One region of the Microbacterium sp. K2 genome, then DNA from elsewhere that is predicted to be linked to it. Evidence: predicted binding sites of a transcription regulator. Region 1 holds the regulator's gene; the other holds the start of a gene.

Region 1 (16,098 bases):
GGCGTTGATGCGCTGGATCCAGAGACGGCGGAAGTCGCCCTTGCGCTTGCGACGGTCACGGTACGAGTAGACGAGCGAGTGGATGACCTGCTCTTTGGCCTTGCGGTACAGGCGCGAACGCTGACCGCGGTAACCCTTTGCGCGCTCGAGGATGACCCGACGCTTCTTGTGGGCGTTTACCGCCCGCTTGACTCTTGCCATTTTCCTGTGTTCCTATTCGTGCGTCGGGCGCGTCAGCGGCCGAGAAGCTTCTTGGCCGTCTTGGTGTCAGCCTTCGAGAGCACCTGGTCCTGGTTCAGACGACGGGTACGCCGGCTCGACTTGTGCTCGAGGTTGTGGCGCATACCGGCCTGCTGCTTCTTCAGCTTGCCGCTGCCGGTGATCTTGAAGCGCTTCTTAGCACCCGAGTGGGTCTTCTGCTTCGGCATCTTCTCTTCCTTCGTATGGCGCCTTCTCAGGCGACGGTGTCAACCCGCGGTGCGGGAGTCTGGGGGCGGGAGTTACTCCGCTGCGGCCTCGGCCGGTGCGTCAGTGTCATTCTTGGCTTCGCGGGCGGCCTGCTTGTTCGCTGCGCGCTGGGCGTCGCGAACCGCATTCTGCTCCTGCTTGGCTTCGGACTTGCTCTTGAGCGGAGCCACGATCATGACCATGTTGCGACCGTCGATGGTCGGGTTCGACTCGACGGTTCCGAGCTCGGCGACATCCTCGGCGAACTTGCGGAGAAGTCGCACGCCCTGCTCGGGACGCGACTGCTCGCGACCGCGGAACAGGATCATCGCCTTGACCTTGTCACCCGCCTTGAGGAAGCCCTCGGCGCGCTTGAGCTTGGTCGTGTAGTCGTGCGCCTCAATCTTCAAACGGAAGCGGACCTCCTTGAGAATGGTGTTCGCCTGGTTTCGGCGAGCCTCCTTCTCCTTCTGGGCAGCTTCGTACTTGAACTTGCCGTAGTCCATGATCTTGACCACGGGCGGCTTCGAGTTCGGTGCGACCTCGACGAGGTCGAGGTCGGCTTCCTGCGCAAGGCGCAGCGCCGCCTCGATGCGGACGACGCCGATCTGCTCACCCGCGGGGCCGACGAGGCGGACCTCGGGGACGCGGATGCGCTCATTGGTGCGGGGATCGCTGATGCGTAACTCCTTAGACGATGGGATTCAGCCACCAGGACGCAGTCAGCATCCCGGGCGAAATCAGAATCGTCCCCCACCCACCGGCATTCAGACGCCGGCTCCGCACCCTGCCTGCCGGATGAGTCTGACGACGCGATCCGGTGGAGTGCAAGACCCGGTAGCCTGGAACGGCAAGCGCGGGTGGGAAGTGAATCCTCTTTCGTACCGGAGCATGACGCTCCGGAGCCCGACACAGTCTAACAGAAGGCAAGGCGAAGTGACGAACCAGGCATCGGATGAGGCTGCACGCGAGCGCGAAGAGCGCTGGGCACGGCAGGAGGAGGCGGCATCTTCCGCCACTCGGGACATCGCAGACGTCCCGGCGGTCGAGGTCATCACGACTGCGGCCGTGCACCTCATGAGCGCGGCAGCGGTGAAGCTCGGTCTCGCCGACGACCCGCAGGCGGCAGAGCAGCTCGATCTCGACGAGGCTCGCAAGCTGATCAACTCCCTGGCAGGTCTGATCACCGCCGGCGCACCGGAGATCAGCGACATGCACGCACGCTCGCTGCGCGACGGGCTGCGCTCGTTGCAGCTCGCGTTCCGTGAGGCATCGAGCATCCCCGACCCGATCGGCAAGGGTCCGGGCGAGAAGTGGACCGGGCCGGTCAACTAGCCGAACCACCCTGCTCCGACTGGCCGGCCGGCGACATCGCCGCGCCGGTCAGGCCGAGCGGCGCAGCTTCACCGTGAGCGAGTCGACGAGCACGGCGATGCGGTCATCCGACGCCCAGCGCTGAGCGAGGCGCGCGAGCACGGCGTCGAGCACCTCGCGTTCGAGGCCGTCGACCAGCTCGAGGATCACGATCAGCTCGGGGCCCCGCAGACGCGCGTCAGGGTCTCCCGCTGCAACGGACACGTCTATCACCGCGAGCTCGTGCGCGACGCTCGCCTGCAGCGCGCCGAACACCTCGGGCGACAGGAAGCTCGGCTCCCAGCCGTGCCCCTGCGCGATCGCCCAGACTGCCGGACGACGGAGGACGAACTCCGTGTCGGACGTCGGATCGAGCACGATGAGGTCGGTGTCGTCGGCAGAGGCCGCGAGTGCAGCCCGGGTGGCTTCGACCGGAATCGGTCGAGCCGTGGCGTCCCAGTGCTGCATCGCCTCGACCGAGGAGAACACGGGCTGCACGCGACGACCATCTGGAGCGGCCACCGTGACGATGGAGAGCTCCTGCGTCTTGTCGACCGCGAGACCGCTGGGGGCCACGCCCTCCTCGCCCTTCTCGGCGACGAGCGGGATCAGCACCCGCGCCGTGCGGAAGGCATCCACCACCTCGGACTGAGCGCCCTCCCCCGCACGGAAGCGCAGAACGGCATCGAGAAGCGCAGGGTCGGCGGAGCCATCGTCGGCCGCGTGCGGATTCGACTCGAAGCTGCGTCCCTCCCAGGGCACCCCTGCGGAGTCGCCGTGGTTCGGCAGAGCCTGGTTCGAGGAGGCGTGGTCGTGCGAGCCATGACCCTGTGGGCCATGACCGCAGGCGTCGTCAGTCCCCTGCGACATCCAGTGCCTCAGCCAGCGTGAACGCTCCGGCGTAGAGCGCCTTGCCGACGATGGCACCCTCGACCCCGAGCGGAACCAGTTCGCGCAGCGCGGCGATGTCATCGAGATTCGAGATGCCGCCCGATGCCACGACAGGCTTGGGAGTGCGCGATGCGACCTCGCGGAGCAGCTCGAGGTTCGGACCCTTGAGTGTTCCGTCCTTCGTGACATCGGTCACGACGTAGCGGCTGCAGCCGGCATCCTCGAGGCGTTCGAGAACCTCCCAGAGGTCGCCGCCCTCCTTGGTCCAGCCGCGCGCGGCGAGCGTGGTACCACGGACGTCGAGTCCCACGGCGATCGCCTCGCCGAAGCGGCCGATCACGTCAGCCGCCCACTCGGGGTTCTCGAGCGCGGCCGTGCCGAGGTTGATGCGGCTCGCGCCGCTCTCGAGCGCCGCCTCGAGCGTCGCGTCGTCACGGATGCCGCCCGACAGCTCCACGTTGACGTGCTTGAACTGCTTGATGACCTTGCGCAGGATCGGGGCATTGCTGCCGCGACCGAAGGCTGCATCGAGGTCGACGAGGTGAATCCACTTCGCGCCCTGCGCGACCCACTCCCCCGCGGCGTCGAGCGGGTCGCCGTAACTGGTCTCGGTGCCAGCCTCACCCTGGGTGAGACGGACTGCCTTGCCCCCGGCGACATCGACGGCGGGGAGCAGAGTGAGAGAAGGAGACTGCGCGAAGTCGTTCATGACGTCCTCAGGTGAGATGGATAGCCGATTCACCGGCACGAGAATCGACACTAGCCCGCGTATCCGCCCGCTCCAAAACGATGACAGCAGAGAACACCGTGTGCCACGCGGTAGCCTCGATGACGCCCCTGTTCGGTCTGTGAGGAGATGTTGCATGGTTCGCGATGCGGAAGCGCGAGGAGGCGGACCCCTGCGGCGCGGCAATGCGCTGCCTCCCGAGACTCCGGATGACGGCGGACAGCCGCCGGTCGCACCGGACGAGCTCCCCGTCGACGCAGGGCAATGGCCGCTGACCGGTGACACACCGCCGAGCCCGCCCGTGCCAGGGACGCGCGCGGCAGCGGCGGCAGCGTGGGCGGCAGCATCCGCCGCGACTCCGCCGACCGACACTCCTCGAGCGGTCAGTCCCTCGAGCCCGATCTCCCGGCCGCCCGCAGCCCCCGCAGCCCCGGCGACGCCGTCGAATCCGGGCCCCCCTCCCGCAGCGTGGTCGGAGCCGCAGGCCCCAGTCGCTCACATCGCTGAAGCCCAGCCCGCGGCGAGAACTTCGGCCCCGACTTCGACCCCGAACATCCCGCCGACGCCTGCGCCGACGAACGTCGTGCCGCAGAACCAGACTCCCGGCGTGCCGCCCGCCCCACCGCTGCCGCAGTCGACCAGCACTGCTCCGGCGGCCCCGAACGCGGCCGCCGCTGAGTCTGCGTCCTCGGCGTCATCGCGTCGCCAGCAGCGCGAGCAGGGCGTGGGACGCCGCTCGTTCCTGCAGGAGGAGCGGCGGGAAGAACCCGCACGTCAGGGCGGGCGTGGACTGCTCAATCGCGTCGGATTCTCCCTCGGACCCAACGCCCGTGAACGAGCCGTCCGCGACGACGAGCATGCGGTGAGTCGTCACTGGCCTGGGCCGCGCACCGTCGCGGTCGTCAACGGCAAGGGCGGGGCGGGCAAGACACCCGCCACCGTGCTGCTGTCAGCGGTCTTCGCCCAGTACGGCGGGGCCGGAGTTCTGGCCTGGGACAACAACCAGACCCGCGGCACGCTCGGCTGGCGCACCGAGACCGGGGCGCACGACCGCACGCTGCTCGAGCTGCTTCCGCAGACTCAGCGCCTGCTGGGAGCCCAGGGGCAGTCGGCGGACCTTGCGCACTTCGTGCATCACCAGCCCCAGGAGAAATACGATGTCCTGCGGTCGAAGCCCGTCCGGCTCGCGCACGAGAACAGATTCCGGCCCGCCGATGTCGACTCCATCCACGCGATCGCGGCCAAGTTCTATCGCCTGATCATCATCGACTCCGGTAACGACGAGTCCGATCCCATGTGGTTGCGGATGATCGACCTCGCCGACCAGATCGTCGTCGCGACGACGACGCGCGACGACCATGCCGAAGCCGGAGCTCTGCTGCTGGAGGCTCTCGAGGACCGCGATGAGCGCTCAGCCCGCCTCGCGCGAGAGTCGGTGGTCGTCGTCAGCCAGGCGGATCCGAAGGCATCGCCCGCAGAAGTGACAGACGTGATCGCGGGCTACCAGCCCCTCGCGCGCGAGGTCGTCGGCATCCCCTTCGACCGCGAGATGGTCGACGGCCACCTTCGTCTCCGTGCACTCGCAGCGCCGACGCAGCGATCCTGGCTCTCCGCCGCAGCGGCCGTCGCACGCGGGTTCTGAACAGCTTCGTCCGTCAGGCTCGCAGGCTGTCGACCCAGTTGCGGAGCAGCTGGATTCCGGCCTCTCCCGACTTCTCCGGGTGGAACTGGGTCGCTGAGAGCGGTCCGTTCTCGACAGCGGCGAGGAACGGGTCTCCGTAGGTCGACCATGTGAGCACCGGCTGCGGGAACGGCGGAATGACGTCGAGCTCCCACGACTGCGCGGCGTAGGAGTGCACGAAGTAGAAGCGCTCGTTCTCGATACCCTTGAACAGCACCGAGTCGGTGCCCGGCTCGACGGTATTCCACCCCATGTGCGGCAGTACGGGCGCGTTGAGTTCGGTGACCGCTCCCGGCCACTCGCCGAGGCCCTCGGAATCGTGGCCGCGTTCGACGCCGTGCGCGAAGAGAACCTGCATGCCGACGCAAATGCCGAGCACAGGGCGTCCACCGGCGAGACGACGGTCGATGATCTCGTCGCCTCCGTGCGCGTAGAGCGCGTCTCGGACGGCCTGGAAGGCACCGACACCGGGCACCACGAGGCCGTCTGCCTCGAGCGCCTCCTTGCGATCGCGCGTGAGCACCGCGTCAGCGCCCGCTGCGACGAGAGCCTTCACCGCTGAGTGGACGTTGCCCGACTCGTAGTCGAAGACGGCGACCCTGGGTGCCGAGCTCACAGCGCACCCTTCGTCGAGGGGATGCCGTCGACCAGCGGGTCGAGCGCTTTGGCCTGACGGAATGCCCGCGCGAACGCCTTGTACTCGGCTTCGGCGATGTGGTGGGGGTCGCGGCCTCCGAACACGCGCACGTGCACTGTCAGCCCCGCGTTGAAGGTGATCGCCTCGAAGGAATGGCGCACCAGAGACCCGGTGAAGTGGCCTCCGATGAGGTGGTGTTCGAAGCCCGCAGGCTCCCCCGTGTGCACGAGGTAGGGGCGACCCGAGATGTCGACGACCGCCTGGGCGAGAGCCTCATCGAGCGGCACGAGCGCATCGCCGTAGCGGGAGATCCCCGACTTGTCTCCGAGCGCCTCGCGGATGGCCTGACCGAGGACGATCGAGACGTCCTCGACTGTGTGGTGCGCGTCGATCTGCGTGTCGCCGGAGGCTCGCACGGTGAGGTCGGTGAGCGAGTGCTTCGCGAACGCAGTCAGCATGTGATCGAAGAACGGCACCGACGTGTCGATGCGGCTTGCACCGGTGCCGTCGAGGTTCAGCTCGAGCTCGACAGTGGACTCGGACGTGCTGCGCACACGTGTTGCGGTACGCGGGGTCTGGGCGGGGGTGCTCATGAAGCCGATCCTATCGAGGCGAGAGCATCGAGGAATGCGGTGGTCTCGGCCTCGGTGCCCGCGGTGACACGCAGGTGACCGGGGATTCCGACGTCGCGGATGAGGACGCCCTGATCGTAGAGCTGCTGCCAGACCTTTGCAGGTTCTGAGACACCGCCGAACAGCACGAAGTTCGACCACGACTCGTGAGGCGTGTAGCCGAGGGCCTCGAGCGTCGCGGAGATGCGGTCGCGCTGCTCGACGATCTCCTCGACCATGCCCAGCATCACGTCGGAGTTCCGCAGCGCGGCCACGGCCGCCGCCTGAGTGAGAGCGCTGAGGTGGTACGGCAGACGCACGAGCCTCAGGGCGTCGATGAACGCGGGATCCGCCGCAAGATAGCCCACGCGCGCACCCGCGAACGCGAACGCCTTGCTCATGGTGCGTGACACCGCGAGCCGCGGTCGTCCTTCGAGCAGGCTGAGGGCGGATGCCGCGTCTCGTGGCGCGAACTCCTGGTATGCCTCGTCTACGACCACGACTCCCGTCGATGCCTCGTAGACCGCCTCGACCACGTCGAGACCGAGCGGAGTGCCCGTCGGATTGTTCGGCGAGCACAGGAGGATGACGTCAGGGTCGACATCCCTGACCTGCGCTGCCGCCTCTTCCGGAGTGATCGTGTAATCGGGCTGCCTGGCGCCTGCGACCCACCGGGCTCCGGTCCCCTTCGAGATCAGCGGATACATCGAGTAGGTCGGGCTGAAGCTGAACGCCGTGCGGCCCGGCCCACCGAAAGCCTGGAGGATGTGCTGAAGCACCTCGTTCGAACCATTGCCCGCCCAGATCTGGCCGGCGTCGAGGCCGTGGCCGAGGTACTCGGCGAAGCCCTCGCGCAGAGTGGTGAACTCGCGATCCGGGTAACGGTTGACGTCTCGGAGCGCGACCGCGATGTCGTCGAGGATGTCGCTGGCCACGGCATCCGGAACCGGATGCGTGTTCTCGTTGACGTTCAGCGCGATCGGAAGCGGCGCTTGAGGTGCTCCGTACGGCGTGAGCCCTCGGAGGTCGTCGCGAAGCGGCAGGTCGTCAAGTGATGCAGTCACCCTTCCCATGGTAGGCCGCGTTCGCCTCACGGATGCCCGTGACGACCGAGTATGAAGACGAAAGCTCTCTTCACTGGGTCGACCAGTGAAGGCGAGGCTCACTCCGAGTACTGCGTCGGAATCGCGAGTTCCTGACCGATCTGCAGCTCCCCGCCACGGAGGAGGTTCAGGCGCGTGATGTCACCGATCACCTCACGCGGGTCGGCCCCGGGCGCGATGCCCTCGGCGATCGACCAGAGCGTGTCGCCGGGCATCACGGTTACGGTCGCGAACGACGCCGTGGTCGTCTGCTCCCCCGAGGCCATCGCACTGCCACCGCTGAGCGCTGCGAACGCGATCCCGGCAGCGAGGGGCACCGCCGCGACGGCGAGCACGACGCGTCGACCACGCGCCGTCAGCCGGAGCCGCGTCGCCGGACGAGCCGGAAGGACTGCTGCACTGCTGAAGGTGATGGTGCTCATGTCGTGCTCCTCTGCATCTACCGCGTGGGCGGTGAAGTTGGCGTAGCGTTCGCATCCGCGCCTCGGCCGGGAGCCGTGGATGCGAAGCTACGTACCGAAGGTATCTTCGAATTCGAATATCTGTCAAGCGTTCTTCGAAACAGAAGTGCGAGAATCGGCCGACACGCTCGAACAGATCTTCCACATCGGCGCGTTTCTCGGATACGGTTTCGATAGGAACACCCCACCACGGGCCTCCGACATTCGAACTGAGACGCCGGATCGCACACCTGAGGAGCACCATGAGCGACAACTCCGCCCCCGAGGCCGATGCCCCGCGCACTCGTCGCCGCAAGAGCCTGAGCCCCAAGCAGATGGCGATCCTCGAGGTCATCCAGACGTCGATCAGTCACTACGGCTACCCGCCGAGCATGCGTGAGATCGGCGACGCCGTCGGGCTCAAGTCGCTGTCCAGCGTGACCCACCAGCTAGGTCAGCTCGAGCTCAGCGGCTACCTGCGTCGCGATCCGGGCAAGACCCGCGCGATGGAGGTTCTCATCGACCTCCCCGGCACGAGCGGCGAGAACCCCGCCGACGTGGCGACGCCCGTCGGAGACGCCGCGCTGGTTCCCCTCGTCGGGCGCATCGCCGCCGGCGTTCCGATCACGGCCGACCAGCAGGTCGAAGAGATCTTCCCCCTCCCCCGTCAGCTCGTCGGCAAGGGCGACCTGTTCATGCTCAAGGTGTCGGGCGAGTCGATGATCGACGCCGCGATCTGCGACGGCGACTGGGTCGTCGTCCGTTCCCAGAGCAGCGCCGAGAACGGCGAGATCGTCGCCGCCATGCTCGACGGCGAGGCCACCGTCAAGGTGCTCCGGCGACGCGACGGCCACACGTGGCTGCTCCCCCGGAACTCCGCGTTCGAGCCGATCCTCGGCGACGAGGCTGTCGTTCTCGGGAAGATCGTCGCGGTGCTGCGCTCCGTCTGACTCTGCCGCGCGGGGCTCGTCAACCGCTCGCTCTCCGAGATCTGGGGCCCTCCCTCTCGACCACACCCCGTGTGACGCCGTGCGCCGGCGCACCATAGGCTCGAATCATGTCGTCGCCGTTCGGTACCTGGCCCTCCCCGTTCACTCCCGAGCGGATCGCCGCGTCGTCTCCGAGGATCGACGGCGCCGCCTTCGTGGGTGATGACATCTGGTGGGGCGAGTCGGTGCCTTCCGAGGGCGGGCGCCTGACCGTTCGCAGCTCCAGCGGCGCCGAGATCCTTCCCGCCCCCTGGAGCGCGCGGTCGCGGGTGCACGAGTACGGCGGCGGGTCGTGGACGGCGGATGCCGAGGGCACGCTGTTCTTCGTCGACGCCAAGGATCAGCGCGTGCATCGAATGCGGCGCGGGGACGACCCGGTGCCGCTCACCCCTGCAGGGCCGGCGCACGGCGGCCTGCGCCTGCAGAACGGTCGACTGTTCGCCGTGCGGGAGGACCTCTCGGTCGACCCTCACCAGCGTGGGATCGTCGAGATCCCGACGGACGGATCAGCCGCCGATGTGCCGGCGCTGGTGACGGTGATCGTGCAGGGCGAGTCGTTCTACGCGCATCCCGCGCTCTCTCCGGACGGGACTCGCACCGCATGGGTCGAGTGGTCGGGCGAACGCATGCCGTGGCAGCGCGCGTCTCTGGTGCTCTCCGACGGCACCCGGCGCACGGAGCTGCCCACACGGGCCGCCCTCCAGCCGGAGTGGACTGACGACGACGAGATCCTGTACTCGGATGACCTCTCGGGTCGCTGGGCACTGCACCGACAGCGCGTCGAGGGGCTCCGAGCGGTCAGCCCTGCAGAGCAGATCGACGACGCGGACGCCGACACGGGATACGGGCTGTGGGTGCTCGGCAACCACTGGTACCGACCGCTCGCCGACGGCCGCATCGTCGCGGTCCGCACGAACGGACGCGACGAGGTGGTCGTCATGGAACGGGACGGCAGCGCCCGCCTCATCCCCGTCCCCGCCGACGGCCATGTCAGCGTCGACGATGTCGCGGGCTCCCGGGTGCTGCTCTCCGGCAACAGCTCGTCGACAGCCCCCGGTGTCTGGTGCGTAGACGTCGACTCCGGCGAGATCGAGGTGGTCGCGGGAGCGACGCCGTCGGATCCCTCGTGGATGCCCCCGGCATCCGAGATCCTGGTCGACGGCGCGCACGGGCCTGTCCACGCCTTCGTCTATGAGCCGGTGAATCCTTCGACGGCAGCCGCGGACGACGAGCTCCCTCCGTACATCGTGCTCGTGCACGGAGGCCCGACCGCCCACGTCACGGGCGCCGCATCAGCGGCCATCGCCTTCTGGACGAGCCGCGGCATCGGCGTGCTCGACGTCAACTACGGCGGATCGACGGGCTACGGACGCGCATACCGAGAACGACTCGATGGCGGATGGGGTGTGGTCGACGTCGACGATGTCATCGCCGCGGCGCGCGGGCTCGCCGACGCCGGGCTCGCCGACCCCGACCGCATCGCGATCCGGGGAGGCTCCGCTGGCGGCTGGACGGTGCTCTCGTCCCTGGTGCGAGGCGGGACGTTCGCCGCGGGCATCAGCAGATACGGCGTGGCCGACCTGCGGATGCTGAGCGAGCACTCGCACGACTTCGAAGCTCACTACATCGAGGGGCTGGTGGGTCCGCTGCCCGACGCGGAGGCCGTCTACATCGACCGCTCGCCCCTCACGCACGTCGATCGGATCGACGTGCCGGTGCTGCTCATGCAGGGCGCGGACGATCGCGTGGTGCCGCCGTCGCAGTCCGAGGCGATCCGCGATGCGCTGGCGCAACGGGGCGTCGAGCACGAGTACGTGCTCTACCCCGGTGAAGGCCACGGCTTCCGTGCGAGCGAGACCATCGTCGACGCTCTCGAAAGGGAGCTCGCCTTCCTCGGGCGTGTGTTCGGCTTCACGCCCGCGCGCTGATCACTCTCCGACGCGATTGCGCAGCCGCATGGCGCGATCGGCCTCGCGGGTGTCCTGACGCTCGCGCAGTGTCTGACGCTTGTCGTATTCCTTCTTGCCCTTCGCGAGGGCGATCTCGACCTTGGCGCGACCGTCGGAGAAGTACAGCTTCAGCGGGATCAGCGTGTACCCACCCGCGGACACGGCATGCTGCAGCTTCGCGATCTCCTCGCGGTGCAGCAGCAGCTTGCGGACGCGCTTCGCGGAATGGTTGGTCCAGTGCCCCTGCGAGTACTCCGGAATATGCACGGAATCGAGGAAGACCTCGTTCCCTTTGACGAACGCATATCCGTCGCTCAGGTTCGCCCGCCCCTGGCGCAGCGACTTGACCTCGGTGCCGGTGAGCACCATCCCCGCCTCGTACGACTTCTCGATGTTGTAGTCGTGACGTGCGCGACGATTGGTCGCGATGACCTTCTCCCCGCGTTCCCTGGGCATGATTCTCTCCTGATCCGCGTCGTGCAGTGGTTCCAGAGCCCTGGTCGGGCGCACGACAGCCTGTCAGTCTATACCGGCGAGCCGGTCAGGTGCGAAGCCAGCGCCGGATCGCGAAGCCCGCCGAGAGTGCGGCCAGCACGACGCCGATGCCGATCAGCACCGGGACGACGACGACAGCATCCTGCATCGTCACCCACGTCGTGATGAACGGCACGCGTCCTCGCAGGTAGCCGTCGACGCCGAAATGCACTCCGGCGACGACTGCCGCGCTCGCGAGCGCCGAGCCGAGGAACGCCGCGAACACGCCCTCCAGCACGAACGGCGTCTGGATGAAGCGGTTGGAGGCGCCCACCAGACGCATGATCCCGATCTCCTTGCGCCTGGCGTAGGCGGAGAGCCTGATGGTCGTGCCGATCAGCAGGATCGCGGCGATCAGCATCAGCGTGGCGATACCGACCGCGATGTAGGTCGCGACCGTCAACGCCGAGAAGAGCGGCTCGAGGTACTGCAGCTGGTCCTGCACCTGCTCCACTCCGGCGACGCCGTTGAACGCCTCGGAGATCACCTGGGACTGGCCGGGGTCCTTCATCGTGACGAAGAAGACCTCGAACGCCTGTTCAGGGGTGATCACGCTCGCCTGATCCTCGCCGAGCTGTTCGACGAGCTTGGCGTAGGTGTCTTCCTTGGAGTCGAAGCTGACCTCGCTGATCAGAGGAGCGAGCGCCTCGCCCTCGAGCTGTGCTCGCACGGCGTTCACCTGCTCCTCCGAAGCGCCCCCGTCGACACAGGTGTCCTGCTCCGAGATGTCCGAGCACATGTACACGGCGACCTGGGCCCGCTCGGTCCAGTAGCCGCGCATGGTGCCGATCTGCGCCTGCATGAGGATCGCGGCGCCGACGAACGTCAGCGAAACGAAGGTGACGAGCACGACCGAGATGACCATCGAGATGTTTCGTCGAAGGCCCCCGAGTGCCTCGGTGAGGATGAGTCCGATTCTCATGATGTCGGCCCCACTTCTTCGGAGCCGTCATCGGACAGGCCGAGGCGATCGGCCACGCCGAGCTCCGCGACGTCGACCTGCGGCATCACGATGGGATGCGTCCGAGGCGCGCCAGGAACCTGGACCGTGGTCGGCTGTTCCTCGATGATCGGCGGCTCGATCGGGGCTGCCTGCGCCTCCGGTGTCTCGGAAGCGGTCGGCACGGCATCCGCGGATGCTCCGGCGGCCTTGCGCTGAGCAGTGAGCTCCTCAGCGAGCGCCGCGCGAACGAGGGAGAGATCGGCGGTCTGGCGCTGCACCTCCTGCACCGCGGTGAGGGCGGCCGCAGCTGCAGCGCCGCGCACCTCCTCGGGGACCAGGCGAGGGATGTTCGACGTGTCGCCGTAGCCACCGTGCACCTCGTCTCGCACCATCACGCCATCGCGGAGCTCGATCACTCTGCGCTGCATCTGGTCGACGAAGCCCGCCTCATGAGTCGCCATGAGCACGGTCGTGCCGCCCGCGTTGATCCTCGCGAGAAGCTGCATGATGTCGACCGACGTCGCCGGGTCGAGGTTTCCGGTCGGCTCGTCGGCGAGCAGCACCTGGGGGCGGTTGACGAGCGCACGAGCGATCGCGACGCGCTGCTGCTCTCCGCCGGAGAGCTCGTGCGGCATCCGCTTCTGCTTGCCGTCGAGCCCGACCAGCGCGAGCGCCTCGGGGACGGCCTGCTGGATGAAACCGCGCGATGAGCCCGTCACCTGCAGAGTGAAGGCGACGTTCTGGTAGACGGTCTTCGACGGCAGCAGTCGGAAGTCCTGGAACACGGATCCGATGTGGCGTCGGAAATAGGGCACCTTGCGGTTGGCGAGCGAGCGCAGATCACGCCCCAGCACGGCGACACGTCCGGTCGTCGGCACGTCTTCGCGGAGGATGAGCCGCAGACAGGAAGACTTGCCCGACCCTGAAGCGCCGACGAGGAAGACGAACTCCCCCCGCTGCACTTCGAAGTCGACATCGGACAGAGCGGGCCGTGAGGTCCCGCGATAGCGTTTCGTGACGTTCTCGAACCGAATCATGGCGGTTCGAGCCTAAGCGCGCCCGTTCGTCTGCCCGCGAGCGACACCCCGCGCGGCCCCCCTGAGTGTCGCACGGCACTGCTATACATGGAGGTGCCGATCCATGCCGCCGCGTGGACGAGACTCCGAGGGGGAACCATGACGACGCCTGCAGGCTGGTACGACGACGGATCCGGACGCCAGCGCTGGTGGGACGGCACCCAGTGGACCGAGCATTTCGCGCCCATCGTCGAGTCTGCGGAGTCCGCGGCAGACGAGCACGCCGGTGGTGCTGCCGAAAACCAGGCGACGAGCATCGGTTCCGAGTCCGCGGAGAGCGCAGACCACGCCGGGTTCCCGGAGTCCGCGGCCGACGCCGAGACCGCCGCGTCGATCGAGTCGGTCGCTGCCGTCGAGAGCCAGTCGTGGAACACCCCCGCGCCGTCCGACTCGGATGCCGACGCACAGGCCCCGGTCGCGGCGCCCGCCGACGCGGTCGCAGATCCCCAGCCCGAATCCTCGTCGCCCTTGGAGACTCCCGCGGAAGCGCCCGGCAACGCGTCGGAACCTGAGTTCACCGCTCCGGGAGGCGCGACGCCGCCCGACGACACCGTGCCGCCGTATGCCGGGGGTGCACCCTCCTACCCCGGAGCTGCTGCTCCTGTGCAGCCCCAGGAGTACCCTGTGGCACCCGGGTATCCCGGGGCGGCAGCGCCGAGCTACCCGGGCAACGCCGCCTACGCGCCCGCAGGTCGGCAGTACGGTGCCCCCACGGGCTACCCGGCCGCGTACGGAGCGACGGCTCCCGCAGCACCGTCGGGTCCCTCGATCCTCGGTCTCGTCGGACTCGGGCTCGCGGCGCTCGGCACGATCCTGTCCTGCATCCCCGTGATCTTCTGGCTCGGCTGGCTGCTGCTCGGCGTGGGCTTCATCGTCTCGCTCATCTCGCTGTTCCTCAAGGGCAAGAAGTGGCCGGGAATCTCAGGCCTCATCCTCTCGGTCGTCGGCGCGATCATCGCCGTCGTCATGTTCTTCGTCATCGTGTTCGCGACGGTGTCCGAAGCCGTCCGCGATCTGCCGACGGCACCCCCGTCGAGCGATTCGGACACCGGCACCGATGACGGCACGATCGATGACGGCACGGACTCCCTGCAGGTCGAGGAGGGCACGATCGGCGACATCGTCACGCTCAATCTTCTGGGCGGCAGCGGAGAGATCACTGTGACGGCTGCGAGCTGGGCGACCAGTGATGGCTCGGACATCCCCTCGACCAACGGCGGCTATGTGACCCTCGAGACGACATGGACCGGTGTCGAGGGCACGACGGCCGCGAACCCGCTGTTCACCTCGCTGGAGACGGCAGACGGAACCGAGGGCCAGATCGACTTCTACGTCACGGGTGCACCGAACGAGCTCCTCGAGCCGGGGCAGACGGTCAGCGGCCCTATAACCTTCGACATCGCCCAGAGCGAGTCGTACGTCTTCGTCGTCACAGACGAGGCCGGACGTGACATCGCACGCATCACCGTCGTCCCGTCAGCCGGCTGAGACCAGGAGCGGAACGGCGATCATGACGATCCCGGCTGGTTGGTACGACGACGGGTCCGGCCGTCAGCGCTGGTGGGACGGTGTGGCCTGGACGCAGCACACCGTCGCCACCGAGGCATCCTCGACGGCGATGCCGTCTGACGCGGCCGGGCAGCAGCCCCATGAGGAACCTGTCGCCGCCGTCGCCGGTGAACCGATCTTCGAACCGCCCTACGCCTGGCAATCGTCGAATCCGAACGGCCCGAATCTCGGCCCCGCCGCGAGCGCATCCCAGGTCGGCTATACGTCGGCGCCCGGTACGTCTCCGGCCCTCTTCCCGCCGGCGCAGCACGAGTCATACGCACCCGTTCCGCCGAAGAAGAAGGTGCCCGTTCTCGGCATCATCGGACTCGGCGTGGCCGTGCTCGGAGTGGTGCTCTCCTGCGTACCGCCGATCGCGGCGGCAGGTTGGGTCCTGCTCGGGGTCGGCCTCGTGCTCTCGCTGATCTCCCTCTTCCTCCGCGGTGCGAAGTGGCCGGGCGCCGTGGGTCTGGTTGTCGCTGTGCTGGGGAGCATCATTGCGGTCGCCGTGCTGCTCCTGTCGCTCGGAGCCACCAGTCAGTCTTCGATCGCGTCGACACCCAGTGCGAGCCCGCAACCGTCTCAGGACTCAGGGCCAGGCGATGCCGGCGCGAGCGGCGAGGAGTCACCGGTTGTTGAGGGCGCCGAGAACGTTCCCGTCAACGAGCTGGTGGTCGGGCACTGCCTTCCCCTGGTCGAGTGGGAGGAAGAGGTCTACGAGCTGCCGGTCGTCCCCTGCGACCAGCCGCACACCGACGAGGTCTACTTCATCTTCGACGCACCAGAGGGCGACTACCCCGGGGACGACGGGTTGCAGACTCTGGCGACCGACAGGTGTGATGCCGCCTTCGAGGAGTTCGTCGGCATCCCCTACGCCGACTCGGAGTTCGACAACTACTGGTTCGTCCCGACCGAGGCGTCGTGGAATCGCCTGCACGATCGAGCCATTCAGTGCATCGTGATCAGCTACGACGAGGTCACGGGCACGCTCGAAGGCGCAGCCCGCTGAGAGCCGAGGGTTCGCTCAGTCCTCGTCTTTGCGCTTGCGCCAGCGGATGCCGGCCGAGATGAACCCGTCGAGATCGCCATCGAAGACGGCGGCAGGGTTGCCCGACTCGTGTCCGGTGCGGAGATCCTTCACGAGCTGCTGACCGTAGAGGAAGTACGAG
Region 2 (16,098 bases), on a different contig from region 1:
CGCCGTAGAGCGCGATGGTGACTGCGCTCAACGGTGCAGCGATCCACAGCACGGCGGTGCGGGTCCAGAACTCCTTGGCCCGGAGTCCTGCGAGAAGGAGCAGCGGGATCTCGAGCAGCAGGGCGACGGATGCCGAGACGACGTCGATCGTCAGCACCAGGGGCAGCGCGATCAACAGTGCGGCGGCGAGCTTCGCCAGGGCTGAGCGGGGGGCGATCGGCCCCGTTCTTTCGACGCGGGCGGTCAGCGGATCGATCATCGGTCGACCTCGCCGACCTCGAGGCGCCGCGCGTGCAGGGCCTCCAGCACGGCCTCGTCGTGGCTGATCGCCACGATCGCCGTGCCCTCATCGCGCAGGCGTGCGATCAGGCCGACGAGCTCGGCCCAGGTCGTGGCATCCTGCCCGAAGGTGGGCTCGTCGAGCACCAGCATCCGCGGCCGTGTGGCGAGTGCCGCCGCGACAGTGAGCCGCCGCTTCTCCCCTCCCGACAGCGTGTACGGGTTGGCGCCGGCCAGCGAGGTGAGGCGCAGCCGTTCGAGCAGATCGTCGACGCGGGCGGCGATCTCGGCGTCGGAGAGCTTGAGCGCCCGCGGTCCGACCGACAGCTCGTCGCGCACGGTCTTGGCGAGCAGCTGGTGCTCGGGTGTCTGCATGACCGATGCGATGCGGGTGAGCAGGGCGCGAGACGACCAGCGGATGGGGTCGGCGTTCTCTCCCGCGGCGAGCGCAGGCAGAGCCGAGACCCGGCCGCCCTCGGCCGGGATGAGTCCCGCGAGCGTGAGTCCGAGCGTCGATTTGCCCGCGCCGTTCGCGCCGGTCACGCCGAGCACCTCGCCGGCGCGCACGTCGACGTCGAACGGACCGGCGACCGCGAGCCCGCGCCTCCGGGCGACCGTGAGGCCGCGCGCTGCGAGCAGGGTCTCTCCCGGCGGGCGCGCAGGCGCGGGTGGCACGGCCGGCGGGTGTCCGGGAACCCACACGCCGGATGCCGCGAGCTCGGCCCCTCGCGCACCGAGGACCTCGTCCGGGCTGCCATCGGCGAGCACGACCGTGCCCTCCGGTTCGGCGCCGAGCACGATCACTCGGGTGACGAGCGGCAGCCAGACGTCGATGCGATGCTCGATCACCACGAGGGTGGCACCCGTGGCGTCGAGGGCGGCGGCGACGGCATCCCGCACGTCCCGCACTCCCTCGGGGTCGAGATTCGCCGTCGGCTCGTCGAGCAGGATGGCGCCGGGGCGCATCGCCAGCACGCCGGCGAGTGCGAGACGCTGCTTCTGACCGCCCGACAGCGCCGCCGTCGACCGATCGAGTGCGACGTCGAGCTCGACCGCATCCAGCGCCGCCCGCACCCGCTCCCAGATCTCGTCGCGGGGGACGCCGAGGTTCTCGCAGCCGAAGGCGACGTCGTCGCCGACCCTGGCGAGGATCGTCTGGGTGTCCGGGTCCTGCAGAACCATGCCGACCCGACCGCGTGCCTCGGTGGGCGGAACGCCGTCGACGAGCAGCCCGCCGTGCGTCTCGCCCTCGTCGGCGCCTCCCAGCACCCCACCGAATCCCTGCAGCAGGGTCGACTTGCCGGAGCCCGAGGCACCCAGCAGCAGCACCCGCTCGCCGGGTTCGATGCGCAGGGCGATGTCGCGCACCGCCCAACGCAGTCGCGTCGCGTACCGCCACCCCCAGCCGCGGGCTTCGAGGGTGGCGGGCGTCAGGGGCGAGCTCACACGCGTGCGGTGACCTCGCGGCCGGCGGCGAACCGGCTGAGGGCGCCCGTGGCTGCGAGTCCTCGGGCGATCAACCACGCGCCGAGTCCGGCGATGACGGCACCCGAGATGGTCGTCGACACGATGTACACAGTGGTGAAGAGCGTGTCCGCACCGGCGTACCAGAGGATGCGGTCGTTGATGCCGCACGCGAGTCCCGCTCCGGCACCCGCCAGCATCGCGACGGGCAGACGCCAGACTCCGTAGAGGAACACGAGGAAGATGAGCTCAGCTCCGAGTCCCTGTACGAGGCCCGAGACGATGGTGAGCGGACCCCACGCGTTGCCGACGAGGGCCGAGATGATCGCGGCGACCAGCTCGGTGTAGAGCGCGGCACCCGGCTTGCGGATGATGAGGCCGCCGAGCACACCGGCGATCAGCCAGGGGCCGGCGAGCAGGCCCTGCACGCCGGGGAGCAGGGGGGTCAGGATGCTGCTCGGCACCTCGTAGCCGACGTTCCAGAGCAGGAAGATCAGCGCGCAGGCGACCGCGATGACGCTGGCGACGACGATGTCGACGACCCGCCAGCGCCAGAGCTCGGGGCGACCGAGGCCCTTCGAGGCGCGCGAGACGGATGCGGATTCCGTGGTGGATCCGGACGTGGATGTACTCATCAGTGACTCCTCCCTGCGCTGGCATTACCCAGATCAGGTTCGACGGTCGAAGCGCGATTCGCTCCCTCTCAGCCCGGCTCGCCGGACTCCCGTGGTTGTTCTGACGATCTTACCCAGTGCCGACACTCGCGTCTGCTCCTGTTGCAGCGACACGGAACTCTGCGGGAGTTCGGTACCGTGAGGAGGTGACCGCTCCTGATTCCGCCGAGGCCACCGCCTCCGCCGTTCCTGCGGGCGACGCGTCGACGCCCGATGCGTCAGCGCCTGCGGGTCCGACGGCTGATGCGTCGGTGCCTGAGACGTCAGCGCCTGCCGGTTCCGCGGCTGATGCGTCGGGGCCTGCCGGTTCCGCGGCGGCGCTGCCTGAGGCAGACGTCTCAGCGGCCGTCGCGACGGATGCGGCGCCCGAATCGGATGCGGATGACGAGGCCGCTGCGATCTTCGCTCCTGACACGACTCCCGACACGGCTCCCGAGGCCCAGTGGGCCGAGGGCACGAGCGGTGGGACGCCGCTGACGTGGGTCGACGCGGTCGAAGTCGCTCGACACCCGGCGACCGAGGCGCTCGATGACACCCCTCCCGCGGCGAGCGGCGGCGCACTTCTGACCGGAGCGCACCTGCGCCCGGCGATCACCCGCCCCGGCGTGCTGGTCCCGCTCGGCGTTCTCGTCGGATTGCTCGGCACCTATGTCGGGTCGGCCATGCTGTGGCCGCTGCACGAGGTTGCGCCGACCGTGCAGGCGGTCGAGCTGACGACGATCGCCGCGCCCGCAGCCGCCATCACCTGGCCCGCCCAGGGAAGCGCAGCCGTGGGAATCGGCGGCATCGGCACGATGTCGTCGTCGCTCGATGCCGCGGCGATCGCGAGTGTCACGAAGGTCGTCTCGAGCTTGATGGTGCTCGATCGGATGCCCCTCGCCGTGGGCGAGCAGGGCCCGGAGTTCTCGTTCACCCGGGCAGACAACCTGGCGTACTGGGACTACCGCCGCTCCGACCAGTCGGCACTCGACGTGCCCGTGGGCGGCACGCTCACCGAGTTCCAGCTCCTGCAGGGAACGCTGCTCGGTTCGGCGAACAACTACATCGATCGTCTCTCCCAGGAGATCTGGGGGTCCCCGTCGGCGTTCACTGCCGCGGCGGAGGTGTGGCTGCGCGACCGCGGCCTCGACGACATCACGATCGTGACCCCGTCGGGGTTCGACGATCGCAACAGGGCCACGCCCGAGTCACTGGTCGCGTTGGCCGAGCTGGCGATGCAGAACCCGGTGTTCGCCGGCATCGTCGGCACCCCGTCTGTCGATCTTCCGGGCGCGGGCACCGTGGTGAATACGAACGGGATGCTGGCGGATCCCGGCGTGGTCGGCGTCAAGACCGGCACTCTCGGCGACAGCTGGAACCTGCTGACCGCGAAGGTCATCACGCTCGACGACACGACGGTGCACCTCTACGCGTCCGTACTCGGCCAGGCCGATGATGCACAGCGCCTCACCGAGACCCGTTCGCTGTTCGCTCAGGTCGAGACGGCGCTCGAGCAGCTGCCTCCCGCTGTCGCGGCCGGCACCGTCGTCGGCACGGTGACGACTCCGTGGGGCGCGACCACCGATGTGGTGACGGATGCCGATGCCGACATCGTGCTCTGGAACGGCGCGACGGCCGAGGCTTCGACGGACTTCTCCCTCGGCGACAACCGCGAGTCGGGCGACGAGGTCGGCACGATGACGAGCGCCGGACCCTTGAACACCGTGACGACGTCGCTGTCGCTCGCAGACGACGTCGATGCACCGAGCCCGTGGTGGCGCCTGACCCATCCGCTCGAACTGCTCGGCATCACGGCAGCGCAGCGCTGAGATCGAGGCGCAGGCCCAGGCCCAGGCCCAGGCCCAGGCTCAGGCTCAGGCTCAGGCTCAGGCTCAGGCTCAGGCTCAGGCTCAGGCGACAGCAGAATGCCCCGCCCCCGGGATGAACGGGAGGCGGGGCATCGTGCTGAGCAGGCCGCGTGCTGACCAGGCCGCGTGCGGATCGGTCCTCGTGCGAATCAGACCTTGTGGCCCCCGTCGTCTGAACGCTCGACGACGGACTGTGCCGCGGCTGCTTCGGCGGCGGGAACCTGCGCACCCACCGAGACCCCGACCTGTGCTGCCGCAGCCGCTTCTTCGGCGTCGCCGCTCACGACGACAGGGGTCGAGCCCGTGAGCGCGTCCTCTGCGTCGATGTCGGTGGCCGCCTGCTCGAACTGCGACTGGTAGAGACGCCAGTATGCGCCCTGGGCGGTGATGAGCTCGTCGTGCGTGCCCTTCTCTACGATGTCGCCGTGCTCCATCACGAGGATGAGGTCAGCATCGCGGATGGTCGACAGACGGTGAGCGATCACGAACGACGTGCGTCCCTGTCGCAGCGCCGCCATCGCGTGCTGCAGCAGCACCTCGGTGCGGGTGTCGACCGCCGACGTCGCCTCGTCGAGGATCAGGATCGACGGCTGAGCGACGAACGCTCGCGCGATCGTGATCAGCTGACGTTCACCCGCCGAGACATTCGACGCGTCCTCGTCGAGCACCGTGTCGTAGCCCTCGGGGAGGGAGCGCACGAAGCGATCGACATACGTCGCCTTTGCCGCCTCGAGAACCTCGTCGTCGGTCGCGGTGGAGCGTCCGTATCGGATGTTCTCGCGGATGCTGCCGGCGAACAGCCACGGGTCCTGCAGCACCATGCCGGTGCGTGAGCGCAGCTGCTCGCGCGTGACCTCGGAGATGTCCTGACCGTCGAGCAGGATCCGCCCGCCGTTCAGTTCGTAGAACCGCATGATGAGGTTGACCAGCGTCGTCTTGCCGGCTCCGGTCGGACCGACGATCGCGACCGTCTGACCGGGCTCGACCCGGAACGAGAGGTCGGTGATGAGCGGGCGCTCGGGTGTGTACGAGAACGCGACGTTCTCGAACTCCACGACGCCCTTGCCGTCGGCGAGCTTCGGAGCATCGACAGCGTCGGCCTCCTGCTCTTCGGTGTCGAGCAGCTCGAACACCCGCTCGGCGGACGCCGTTCCTGACTGCACGACCGCGGCCATGCCACCGAGCTCCGAGAGCGGCTGCGTGAACTGCTGCGAGTACTGGATGAATGCCTGCACGTCACCGAGACGCAGCTGCCCGCTCGCGACCATGAGGCCGCCGAGCACAGCGATGCCCACGTAGGTGAGGCTGCCGACGAAGGTCATCGCCGGCATGATGATGCCGGAGAGGAACTGCGCCTTGAAGCTGGCCTGGAACAGCTCCTCGTTCTCGTCCTTGAACTTCTCGAGCGCATCCTGCTCGCGACCGAATACCTTGACCAGCGCGTGGCCGGAGAAAGCCTCTTCGACGCGGGCGTTCAGACGACCGACCTTGCGCCACTGGGTGCCGAAGGCCTTCTGCGACCGAGGGCCGATGACACCGAAGATCACGCCCATCAGCGGGAGTGCGACCAGCGCGACGAGCGCGAGCTGCCACGAGATCGAGAACATCAGCACGAGCACACCCACGACCGTGAGCACGGCCGTGATCGCACCCGACAGCGACTGCTGCATCGTCTGCGTGATGTTGTCGATGTCGTTGGTCACACGCGAGATCAGGTCGCCGCGCTGCACCTTGTCGAAGTACGACAGCGGCAGCCGGTTGATCTTCGCCTCGACCGCTTCGCGCAGGCGCCACATGGTGCGGACCATGATGACGTTGATCACGTAGCCCTGGAGCCAGCTGAGGAAGGCGGCCGTGACATAGATCGCCAGCACCGCGATGATGATCCACCGCAGCGCGTCGAAGTCGACGCCGTCACCGACCCGGAAGCTGCCGAGTGCCGCGACCTGGTTGGCGAAGTCGTCTCGTCCGTCCTGCCGCAGCCCCGCGACCACATCCTCCTGTGAGGTGCCCGCGGGGAAACCGGGGAAGTCTCCGTTCGCCTGAGCGAGCTGCACCGAGATGAAGCCCTTGTAGATGAGGTTCGTGGCCTCGCCGAGCACCTTGGGCGCGGCGACCGTGAGCACGACGCCGACGGCACCGGCGATCGACACGAGGATGAACCACACGGCCGACGGCTTGAGCAGCCCGATCATCCGACTGAAGCTCTTGCCGAAGTTGTCGGCCTTGCCCGGTGCGACGCTGTCCCAGCCGCCGCCGTCCTGGCGCGCCTTCTCGGCGAGCTCGGCTTCGTACTTCTCTTCCTCGGTCATCTCGGGCTCGACCGCAGTGGTCGCGGCCGAGGCCTTGGCCGCGCGACCACGGCGGGTCTTGGAGGTGTTCTGCTCGCTCATGCGTCCACCCCCAGCTGCGATTCGACGATCTCTCGGTAGGTGGTGCTCGTCTCGAGGAGCTCCTCGTGCGTGCCGACGCCGACCATGGTGCCCCCTTCGAGCACGACGATGCGATTCGCATCGGTGATGGACGAGACGCGCTGCGCGACCACGATCTTGGTCACGTGCGGCAGCTCACGCCAGAGGGCTTGCCTCAACCGGGCGTCGGTGGTGAGGTCGAGAGCCGAGAACGAGTCGTCGAACACCAGGATCTGCGGCTGACGCACGATCGCTCGGGCGATCGCCAGACGCTGACGCTGTCCGCCCGACACGTTCGTGCCGCCCTGGGTGATGCGCGATTCGAGGCCCTGCGGCATCTCCTCGACGAAGTCACGACCCTGCGCGATCTCGAGGGCGTGCCAGAGCTCTTCGTCGGTCGCGTCCTCCCGGCCGTAGCGGAGGTTCGACGCCACCGTGCCGGTGAAGAGGAACGGACGCTGCGGGACCAGACCGATCGTCGCCCACAGCGACTCGACGTCCGCCTCACGGACATCTGCGCCGCCGACGAAGACCGCCCCGCCCGAGACATCGAAGAGCCGCGGGATCAGCGACACGAGTGTCGTCTTGCCGGCACCCGTCGAACCCACGATCGCGACGGTCTCGCCGGGCTCGGCCGCGAAGCTGATGCCCTTGAGCACCGGAGAGTCGGCCCCGGGGTAGGTGAACTCGACATCGTCGAAGGCGACCGAACCGGGGGTCGGGAAGTCGGTGACGCCGTTCGCCGGGCGTTCCATGCTCGACTGCGTCTCGAGGACCTCGCCGATGCGCTCGGCCGAGACCGCGGCGCGCGGGATCATGATCGCCATGAAGCTGGCCATGATGACGCCGCCCATGATCTGGCCGATGTACTGCATGAACGCGAAGATCGTGCCGACCTGCACCGTGCCGCTGTTGACCTCGATGCCGCCGAACCACACGACCGCAACGATCGTGACGTTGAGGATCAGCATGAACAGCGGGAACAGCAGGACGAACAGCGAGCCGACCTTGCGGCCGACCACCATGATGTCGGTGTTGGCACCGCGGAAGCGCTCTTCTTCGATGCTCTCTCGCACGAAGGCTCGCACCACGCGCACGCCGGTGAGCTGCTCGCGCAGCACGCGGTTCACGGTGTCGAGTTTGCCCTGATAGCTGCGGAACAGGGGAACCATGCGGCTGACGACGAGCCCGGCGACGATAAGCAGCAGCGGCACGGACACCGCGATGAGCCAGCTCAGACCGATGTTCGTCTGCACGGCGAAGATGATGCCGCCGATCGCGAGCAGCGGCGCGGTGACGAGCATGGTGGCGCCCATCATCGCGAGCATCTGCACCTGCTGCACGTCGTTCGTGTTGCGAGTGATGAGTGAACCGGCACCGAACTGCGACACCTCGCGCTCGGAGAATCCGCTCACCTTGCCGAAGACGTCGGCGCGGATGTCGCGCCCCGCACCCATCGACGCACGGGCGGCGAAGTAGGTCGCGATGACCGAGGCGATGATCTGCCCCAGCGAGACGGCGAGCATGAACAGTCCGGTGCGCCAGATGTAGGCGGTGTCCGACTGGGCGACGCCCTTGTTGATGATGTCTTCGTTCAGGCGCGGGAGGTAGAGGGTGGCGAGCGCGCTGGCGAACTGGAACACCAGGACGGCCGCGAGCAGCCACTTATAGCGGGCGAGATAGCGGAGGAGGATTTTTCCCAGCACAGGCGGACTTTCTAGGAAGGATGAGTCGGCGGATCTCCCGACGGGCGGACGCAGGCCGAGGATCGCGCACAAGCAAGAGTGGCATGAACTTCGGACATTCGTATCCCCCGATGGGTGGACCTTCGCTGACAGCGAACCATTTCACGCGCGGCCAGCGGTTTATGCACCGCGGCGAACAACCACGGATATACCGAAATGTCTCAGAAGAGCGAGCGTTCGGGCACGAAATGCCGAGCCTCGGCACCGGCATCCGACGGGAGTTCGGCGATCGTCGCCGGGTTCCACTTCGGGTTGCGGTCCTTGTCGATGAGCTGGGCGCGGATGCCCTCGACGAGATCGGGATGCCGCATCACGAACCACATCACGCGGCGGTACTCGCCCTCGAGCGCGGCTCGCAGGTTCGGGAGTCGACGCGCCTCCCTGACGGCGTCGAGCGTGACCGCCAGTCCGGTCGGGGCCAGGCTCTCGAGCAGGTCCGCGGTCGTCGCGGCATCCGCAGCCTCCTCCGCACGCAGTCGCGACACGATCTCCGCGGTCGTGTCGGCCGAGAACGCGCGGTCGATCCAGTCGCGTGAGGCCGGCAGCGCAGACGGCTCCGGAGTCTCGTCGAACAGCAGCACGATCTCGGCCGGCCCGGTCGGGTCGGCACGATAGGCGAGCGCCTCGCGCAGTGCATCGAGTCGATCGGACGGCACGAAGTGGTCGGCGAAACCGAGCAGCACGGCATCCGCTCCGTTCATCGTCGAGCCGGTGAGTCCGAAGTACTCGCCGAACCGGCCGGGCGTGCGCCCCAGCAGCCACGTGCCGCCGACGTCGGGGGTGAATCCGATGCGCGTCTCGGGCATCGCCAGCTTCGAACGCTCGGTGACGATGCGGATGGCCGCGTGACCCGAGAGGCCGACGCCGCCGCCCATCGTGATGCCGTCGGCGATGGCGACGATGGGTTTCGGGTACTCGGCGATCATCGCGTTCAGCGCGTACTCGGCGCGGAAGAACTCGGTGGTCTCCTCCGTGCGTCCTGCCACGATCTGCCCATGCAGTCCGCGAACGTCTCCCCCGGCGCACATGCCACGCTCGCCCGCGCCGTCGATGACGACGATCTGCACATCGGTGTCGTGACGCCAGTCCTCGAGCGCCTGCGTCAGCAGCTGGATCATCCCGGGGTCGAGCGCGTTGATCGCTTCCGGCCGGTTCAGTGTCAGCCGGCCGAGGGCTCCTTCGGTGCGGACGAGGACCCGGGGAGCTGCGCTGGATTCGGTCACGGGTGCCAGGCTACCCGGTGGACTGACCCTTGCATCCGGCGGCGTTTGTAGGGTAAATGCACGATCCTGCGGCTTTTCCGGCAGGATAGACAGAACTGCCCACTGCAACGAGAGGTCGCAGATGCCCGACGGACAGGTGCTCGAGTTCACGCACGTCACGAAGCGCTTCAACGACGTGACGGCGGTGTCCGACTTCTCCGCGAGAGTCGAGCCCGGTGTCGTGACCGCTTTCCTCGGCCCGAACGGCGCCGGAAAGACCACCACCCTGCGCATCCTCCTGGGGCAGGTGCGCGCCACGAGCGGCACCGCCACGATCGGTGGAACCGCGCATTCAGAGCTGCGCCACCCGCTGCGCACGATCGGCTCCGTCCTGGAGGAGACCGCGTACCGCCCCCGCCGCTCGGCCTCACGCCAGTTGACGATCGCGGCCAAGGCCAACGGCATCCCGCTCTCGCGCGTCGACGAGGTCCTCTCGCTGGTCGGTCTCGAGCACGAAGCCGAAGGTCGCATCGGCAGCTTCTCGCTCGGAATGCGTCAGCGGCTGAGCGTGGCGCACGCGCTGCTGGGCGATCCCGGCGCTCTGGTCTTCGACGAACCGGCCAACGGCCTCGACCCGGAGGGCATCCGCTGGATCCGCCTCCTCCTGCGCCGCCTCGCAGACGAGGGCCGCACGGTTCTCGTCTCCTCTCACGTGCTGAGCGAGATCGAGCAGGTCGCAGACCACGTGCTCGTGCTCTCGAAGGGTCAGCTCGTGCTCTCGAGCGGCATCGAGAAGCTCGCCGACCCGTCGGCAGGATCCGTCGTGGTCGACGCGGTGGATCGTGCCGCGCTGAAGTCGGCGCTCTCAGCGGCCGGCCTCGAGGTCGAGGTGCTCCGCTCGGGTCTCACGGTTCGCGGCAGCAACGCGGGTGCGGTCGGCGCCATCGCGGCATCGGCGGGCATCGCCCTCGCCACTCTCGTGCAGCGCGGCCCGACCCTCGAAGACGTCTTCATCGAACTCGTCCGCGGCGGCAGGCTCGCACCGCAGGCCATCACCGCCGCGCCGGTCGTCGAGGCCGAAACGCCGGTCGCCGAGCCCGCAACGCCGGTCGAGGGGGACGAGACGCCGGTCGCGGAGGCCGAATCGCCGGTCATCGGGGGTGCGGCGGCATCCGAATCCTCGACCGCCGATTCCGCCGAGACGCGCTCCGACGCCGCCGACTCCGAGACCTCCCCGGCTGAGGATGTCTCCGAGTCCGACGCAGCCGCGCCTGACTCCTCCGACTCCGATGCAGCCGCGCCTGACTCCTCCGACTCCGATGCAGCCGCGTCAGACGCCGCCCGCGCGGCAGCCGATGCGGCTGATGCCGAGGCCGACGACGCGGCGGATGCTGCAGATGCCGCTCGTGATATCGAGTACGCCGCGGCGGAGCTCCGCTACGCAGCGGACGCCTCGGATGCCAACGACGCAGAGGATGCGGCCGACGTCGCCTCCGAGGCAGCCCATGCGGGCGACGAAGACGCCCCCGGCGATGCGGACTCGACTGGCGGATCGACCGACGCGGAGACGTCTGCCGACCCTGAGGCGGAGAGCACCCGACCGTCGTTCGACGACATCCTGTTCGGCACGGCACCGGCCGACGGTGCCGACGCTCCTGTCGCCGCGGACGCCGATGCTCACATCGCTGACGACGTTGCCGACGCTCCTGCTGCCGAGGACTCCGACACGGCCGCGAACGAGGACGGCGACGACGGGCACTCCGGAGTCGAGTTCTTCGCCGAGGTGCAGGAGTCCGACGAGTCGGAGGAGGCTTCCCCTCGCGAGGACGACCCTCGCTCGGCGGCCGTCACCTCGATGCTCGCCGCCGCCGCGCGCGCGTACTACGAGGACGAACCCAAGGACTATCCGCTCGGAGAGGCCGACGCATCAGCGGAGGCTGAGACAGGCGCGGAGGCGGAGACGGACGCGGATGCCGCTCCGGAAGCGGACCACGGCCACGACGGTGAGCAGCACGAGGGCGAGCACCACGAGAGCCACGAAGGTGAGCAGCACGAGCACCACGAGGGCGAACACGACCGTCCCTGAGATCAGCTGAGCGGGCCTCGATGCGAACGCCCTCCGTGCCGTAAGGCTGCGGAGGGCGTTCGCTCGTTCAGGGTCTCTCAGGCGGGTCGCGGGCGGATCACCGGACGGCGACTCCCCTTCGACACCGGCGTCGGCGACGTCGCCACGATCTCCTCGACGTCCGCCGGCTCATCCGAGACGTCGAGTCGGAGCGCCTGGGTCAACGCGAGGCCGTGACTCGTCGTGAGTATCAGCCGTCGGTACTGCGCGTCACCCGAAAGATCGATGACCACGCTGGGACGCCGGCGGCGGATGAGGACGAAATCGACGCTGCCCGCGGCCTTCCACGTTCCTGCGGCGAGCACGCCGGGGATGTGCGTTCCGGGATTCGGCACGCCACGCAACCAGGTCCACGCGTCGTCGATCAACTGGACCTTGGTGATGGTGTCGCGCACGAGCCGCACATTGTCACGGTGGAAGCTCGCGGCACGCTCGATCGGCGAGAGCACGATCTCGAGTTGCGTCTGGTCCAGCAGCAACGTCACCATGCGTCCAGTCTGCCAGCGGCACCCTTCCAGATGTCTGTGTCTTGTTCACAGGAAGGCAACGATCCGTTGTCGGTTCCCACGATTCCACCCCTCTTCTATTCCAATGTTCTGCTCGACATTCGAACAAATCTACTAGAGTCGAAGCATGATATCCGCCACCGATCCCGACCTCGAGCAGCGCGCTGAGCTGCTCAACTTGTGGGTCGAGAAGCGGAGACAGATCGCTGCCCTCGAGGCCGAGGCGTCTGAACTCCTGGCCGAGCGGATGCGTCTGAGCCAGTCGGACTCCGACGAGAGCCCGTTCCATCGCGATGCCATCCACCGATCGATGATCGCGGAGTACTCCGCGGCAGGCCGCATGACCCAGGGCAGCATCGAGTACGCCTTCACCGATGCCTGCTTCCTCGACGCCAGCCACCCCGGCGTGCGTTCTGCTTTCAGAATCGGCAGCATCACGGCCGCCCATGTCCGCGAGATCGTGCGCGCCGCAGGGGTGGTCCGCGAAGCCGTCAACAATGGGCGAGCGGATGCCGACGTGCTGCCCCTGTACGACACGGTCGCCGTCATCGTGGCGGAGCGCGAGACTCCCGCCCGCACACGAGTGCACCTACGAGAGCTGGCCGCCACGCTGGCAGGATCCACTGTCACCGAGCGTCATGCGCGCTCGAAGTCTGAGCGCACCGTCACCGTGCGCCCGGCAGGCGACGGCCTCGCCGTGCTGACGGTCGTGCTGCCCGAGCATCTCGCGACGGCGATCCTCGACCGCCTCACCCGACTGGCGCACGCCGTGATCAGTGGACGGAACGACCGTGAGCCGGCACTCGAGCCGATGGACGACGGCGAGAATCCGATCTATCCGGAAGACATCGCGCAAGACGACCCGTCGCGCGACGACTATGCGATCTTCGGCGACGGGACCTTCACGACCGACCCGACCGAACCCACCGTCGAGCGCATCCCGGCCGACACTCGCACGATCGATCAGGTGCGGGCAGACCTGCTGATCGACCTCCTGCTCGCCTCTGATCCGAGCGCAGCGAACGGCTCAGGACTCGACAACATCCACGCGCGCATCCACGTCACGGTCGCCGCCACCACGCTCGCGGGCTGCGACGATCGCCTCGCGCAGCTCGACGGACACGGGCCGCTGCCTCCCGACATCGCACGCGATCTCGCCGGTCGCAACAGCGGATGGTCCCGGCTGTTCCTCGATCCGACGGGACTGGTCGTCGAGACCGATACTTACCGTCCCACGGAACCCATGCGACGGTTCCTCCGTGCGCGCGATCAACACTGCCGGTTCCCCGGCTGCAGGATGCCGGTGCATCGGTGCCAGGTCGACCACACCTTCGATCACGCGAAGGGCGGGCGCACCGAGATCCACAACCTCGCCCATCTGTGCGCGCGACACCATGCACTCAAGCACCCCGACGTCGCCGACGACCATCGCTGGACGGCGCAACAGCTTCCCGACGGCACGATCGACTGGTTCAGCCCACTCGGCCGCACCTATCGGGACTCGCCACGACGACGAGTGATGTTCGTCTGAGGTTCTTAGACCCCGCGAGCAGCGGCAGCAGCCTCGGCCGCGATAGGCAGCGCCGCTTCGATGCGCTGAAGCTCTTCCTCGCCATGCGCGGCGGTGAGGAACCAGGCCTCGAACACACTCGGCGGCAGCGCGACTCCCTGCTCGCGCATCGCGTGGAAGAACGGCGCGTACCGGAACGACTCCTGAGCCTGCGCCTCGGCATACGTACGGGGCGCCGAAGCCCGGAAGGAGGCGCTGAAGAGGTTCCCCGCGTGTGCGACGGCGTGGGCGACGCCGGCGTCCGCGAGAGCGCCCTCCAGAGCGCTGGAGACCCGGGATGCGGCGGCGTCGACGGTCGCGTAGACCTCGGGGGTCGCCAGGCGCAAGGTCGCGAGGCCGGCGGCGACCGAGAGCGGATTACCCGACAGTGTGCCTGCCTGGTACACCGGCCCCAGAGGAGCGAGCAGATCCATGACTTCAGCACGTCCACCGAGCGCGGCCAGGGGCATGCCGCCGCCGACGACCTTGCCGAACGTGAAGATGTCGGGCAGATAGTCCTCGCCGGCCGCAGCCTGGAGCCCCCAGAAGCCTGCGGGGTGCACGCGGAAGCCCGTCAGCACCTCGTCGAGGATCAGCAGGGCACCATGCGCATGGGCAGTCTCGGCCAGCAGCCGGTTGAACCCCGGCAGCGGCGGAACCACGCCCATGTTCGCGGCTGCGGCCTCGACGATCACCGCCGCGATGCGGTCACCGTGCTCGGCGAACACCGCGGCCAGCGCGTCGGGGTCGTTGTAGTCGATCACGAGGGTCTGCGCGGCGATCGGCGCGGGCACCCCCGCAGAGCCGGGCAGAGCGAGAGTCGCGACGCCCGAGCCGGCCGCGGCGAGGAGACCGTCGGAATGCCCGTGGTAGTGACCGGCGAACTTGACCAGCAGGTCGCGTCCGGTCGCACCGCGCGCGAGTCGGATGGCCGTCATGGTGGCTTCGGTGCCGGTCGATACCAGCCGCACTCGTTCGACGGGCCGGATCTCTCCGAACCGCACTCGGTCCGCGATCAGCTGAGCGAGCTCCACCTCGCCCTCGGTCGGGGCACCGAACGAGAGTCCTCGTGTGGCTGCCTCCTGCACGGCGGTGACGACCTCAGGGTGCGCGTGGCCGAGCAGCGCCGGTCCCCACGACGCGACGAGGTCGACGTACTCGTTGCCCGCGGCATCCGTGACCGTCGCACCCTTCGCCGAGGCGAGGAAGCGCGGCGTGCCGCCGACAGAGCCGTACGCACGCACCGGCGAGTTCACACCACCGGGAATCACCGTGCGGGCAGCGGAGAACAGGTCGTCATTGCGGTCGGTCACAGCACACTCCTCAGCGATGCGCGGAACTCTCCCGCCATCACCTCCAGGCTAGTCGGCAGACCTGAGGGAGGGACTCAGACGACCCCGCCACGAGCGAGGCGATGAAGCGCTGTCAGGCGCGCAGCCAACGCGCGGCCTCGGTCGCCCAGTAAGTCAGGACGACATCGGCACCGGCGCGGCGGATCGAGAGCAGCGACTCGAGGATCGACGCGCGGCGGTCGATCCAGCCGTTCGCCGCGGCGGCCTCGATCATCGCGTACTCGCCGGAGACCTGGTATGCCCACACCGGAATATGCACGGTATCGCGCACCTCGCGCAGCACGTCGAGGAAGGCCATGGCCGGCTTCACCATGACGATGTCGGCGCCCTCCTGCTCGTCGACGACAGCCTCCCGCACACCCTCGCGTCGGTTGCCCGGGTCGAGCTGGTACGTGCGACGGTCGCCCTTCAGCTGCGAATCCACGGCCTCACGGAACGGGCCGTAGAAAGCACTCGCGTACTTCGCGGCGTAGGCGAGAAGCAGCGTGTCGGTGAAGCCCTCGGAATCGAGCGCCTCGCGGATGACGGCGACCTGGCCGTCCATCATTCCCGACAGGCCCAGCAGCTGAGAGCCGGCTCGAGCCTGAGCGAGCGCCATCGACGCGTAGCGATCGAGAGTCGCATCGTTGTCGACCGAGCCGTCTGCCGCGAGCACGCCGCAGTGACCGTGGTCGGTGAACTCGTCGAGGCACAGGTCGGTCTGCACGACGAGGGCATCCCCGACCTCGGCCGCGAGCGCCTCTGTGGCCACGTTCAGAATGCCTTTCGGGTCGTCGGCACCCGAGCCCTGAGCATCTCTGACGGCCGGAACTCCGAACAGCATCACACCGCCGACACCCGCCTCGGCGGCCTCGACTGCCGCGGCCCGCAGAGAGTCGAGCGAATGCTGCGCGACGCCGGGCATCGACCCGATCGGGGCAGCCTCGGTGATCCCCTCGCGGACG

Evidence for each region. The regulator LexA, encoded in region 1, represses DNA repair genes until DNA is damaged. The targets are predictions, from matches to a motif close to TCGAACANNTGTTCGA.
Region 2: ACLKOY_RS12990 (DUF222 domain-containing protein) is a predicted target of LexA. The motif match lies at 12,355-12,370, and genes of this name have one in related genera.

What each region holds. Positions count from the first base shown of each region.
Region 1 is NZ_JBLWII010000007.1:212,470-228,567, reverse strand. Features, by position in the region: gene rplT (50S ribosomal protein L20) at 1-201, opposite strand, end outside; gene rpmI (50S ribosomal protein L35) at 234-428, opposite strand; gene infC (translation initiation factor IF-3) at 501-1,151, opposite strand; gene ACLKOY_RS17655 (DUF1844 domain-containing protein) at 1,384-1,782, shown strand; gene ACLKOY_RS17650 (SseB family protein) at 1,831-2,670, opposite strand; gene priA (bifunctional 1-(5-phosphoribosyl)-5-((5-phosphoribosylamino)methylideneamino)imidazole-4-carboxamide isomerase/phosphoribosylanthranilate isomerase PriA) at 2,654-3,400, opposite strand; gene ACLKOY_RS17640 (MinD/ParA family ATP-binding protein) at 3,555-5,060, shown strand; gene hisH (imidazole glycerol phosphate synthase subunit HisH) at 5,074-5,715, opposite strand; gene hisB (imidazoleglycerol-phosphate dehydratase HisB) at 5,712-6,329, opposite strand; gene ACLKOY_RS17625 (histidinol-phosphate transaminase) at 6,326-7,420, opposite strand; gene ACLKOY_RS17620 (LysM peptidoglycan-binding domain-containing protein) at 7,510-7,872, opposite strand; gene lexA (transcriptional repressor LexA) at 8,154-8,840, shown strand; gene ACLKOY_RS17610 (prolyl oligopeptidase family serine peptidase) at 8,948-10,807, shown strand; gene smpB (SsrA-binding protein SmpB) at 10,808-11,284, opposite strand; gene ftsX (permease-like cell division protein FtsX) at 11,370-12,284, opposite strand; gene ftsE (cell division ATP-binding protein FtsE) at 12,281-13,342, opposite strand; gene ACLKOY_RS17590 (DUF2510 domain-containing protein) at 13,481-14,869, shown strand; gene ACLKOY_RS17585 (DUF2510 domain-containing protein) at 14,892-15,938, shown strand; gene prfB (peptide chain release factor 2) at 15,954-16,098, opposite strand, start outside.
Region 2 is NZ_JBLWII010000001.1:2,661,095-2,677,192, reverse strand. Features, by position in the region: gene ACLKOY_RS13035 (energy-coupling factor transporter transmembrane component T family protein) at 1-259, opposite strand, end outside; gene ACLKOY_RS13030 (ABC transporter ATP-binding protein) at 256-1,725, opposite strand; gene ACLKOY_RS13025 (ECF transporter S component) at 1,722-2,378, opposite strand; TPP riboswitch at 2,372-2,481, opposite strand; gene ACLKOY_RS13020 (D-alanyl-D-alanine carboxypeptidase) at 2,564-4,225, shown strand; gene ACLKOY_RS13015 (ABC transporter ATP-binding protein) at 4,414-6,657, opposite strand; gene ACLKOY_RS13010 (ABC transporter ATP-binding protein) at 6,654-8,381, opposite strand; gene ACLKOY_RS13005 (enoyl-CoA hydratase/isomerase family protein) at 8,582-9,643, opposite strand; gene ACLKOY_RS13000 (ATP-binding cassette domain-containing protein) at 9,765-11,708, shown strand; gene ACLKOY_RS12995 (hypothetical protein) at 11,786-12,235, opposite strand; gene ACLKOY_RS12990 (DUF222 domain-containing protein) at 12,381-13,784, shown strand; gene ACLKOY_RS12985 (glutamate-1-semialdehyde 2,1-aminomutase) at 13,790-15,115, opposite strand; gene hemB (porphobilinogen synthase) at 15,228-16,098, opposite strand, start outside.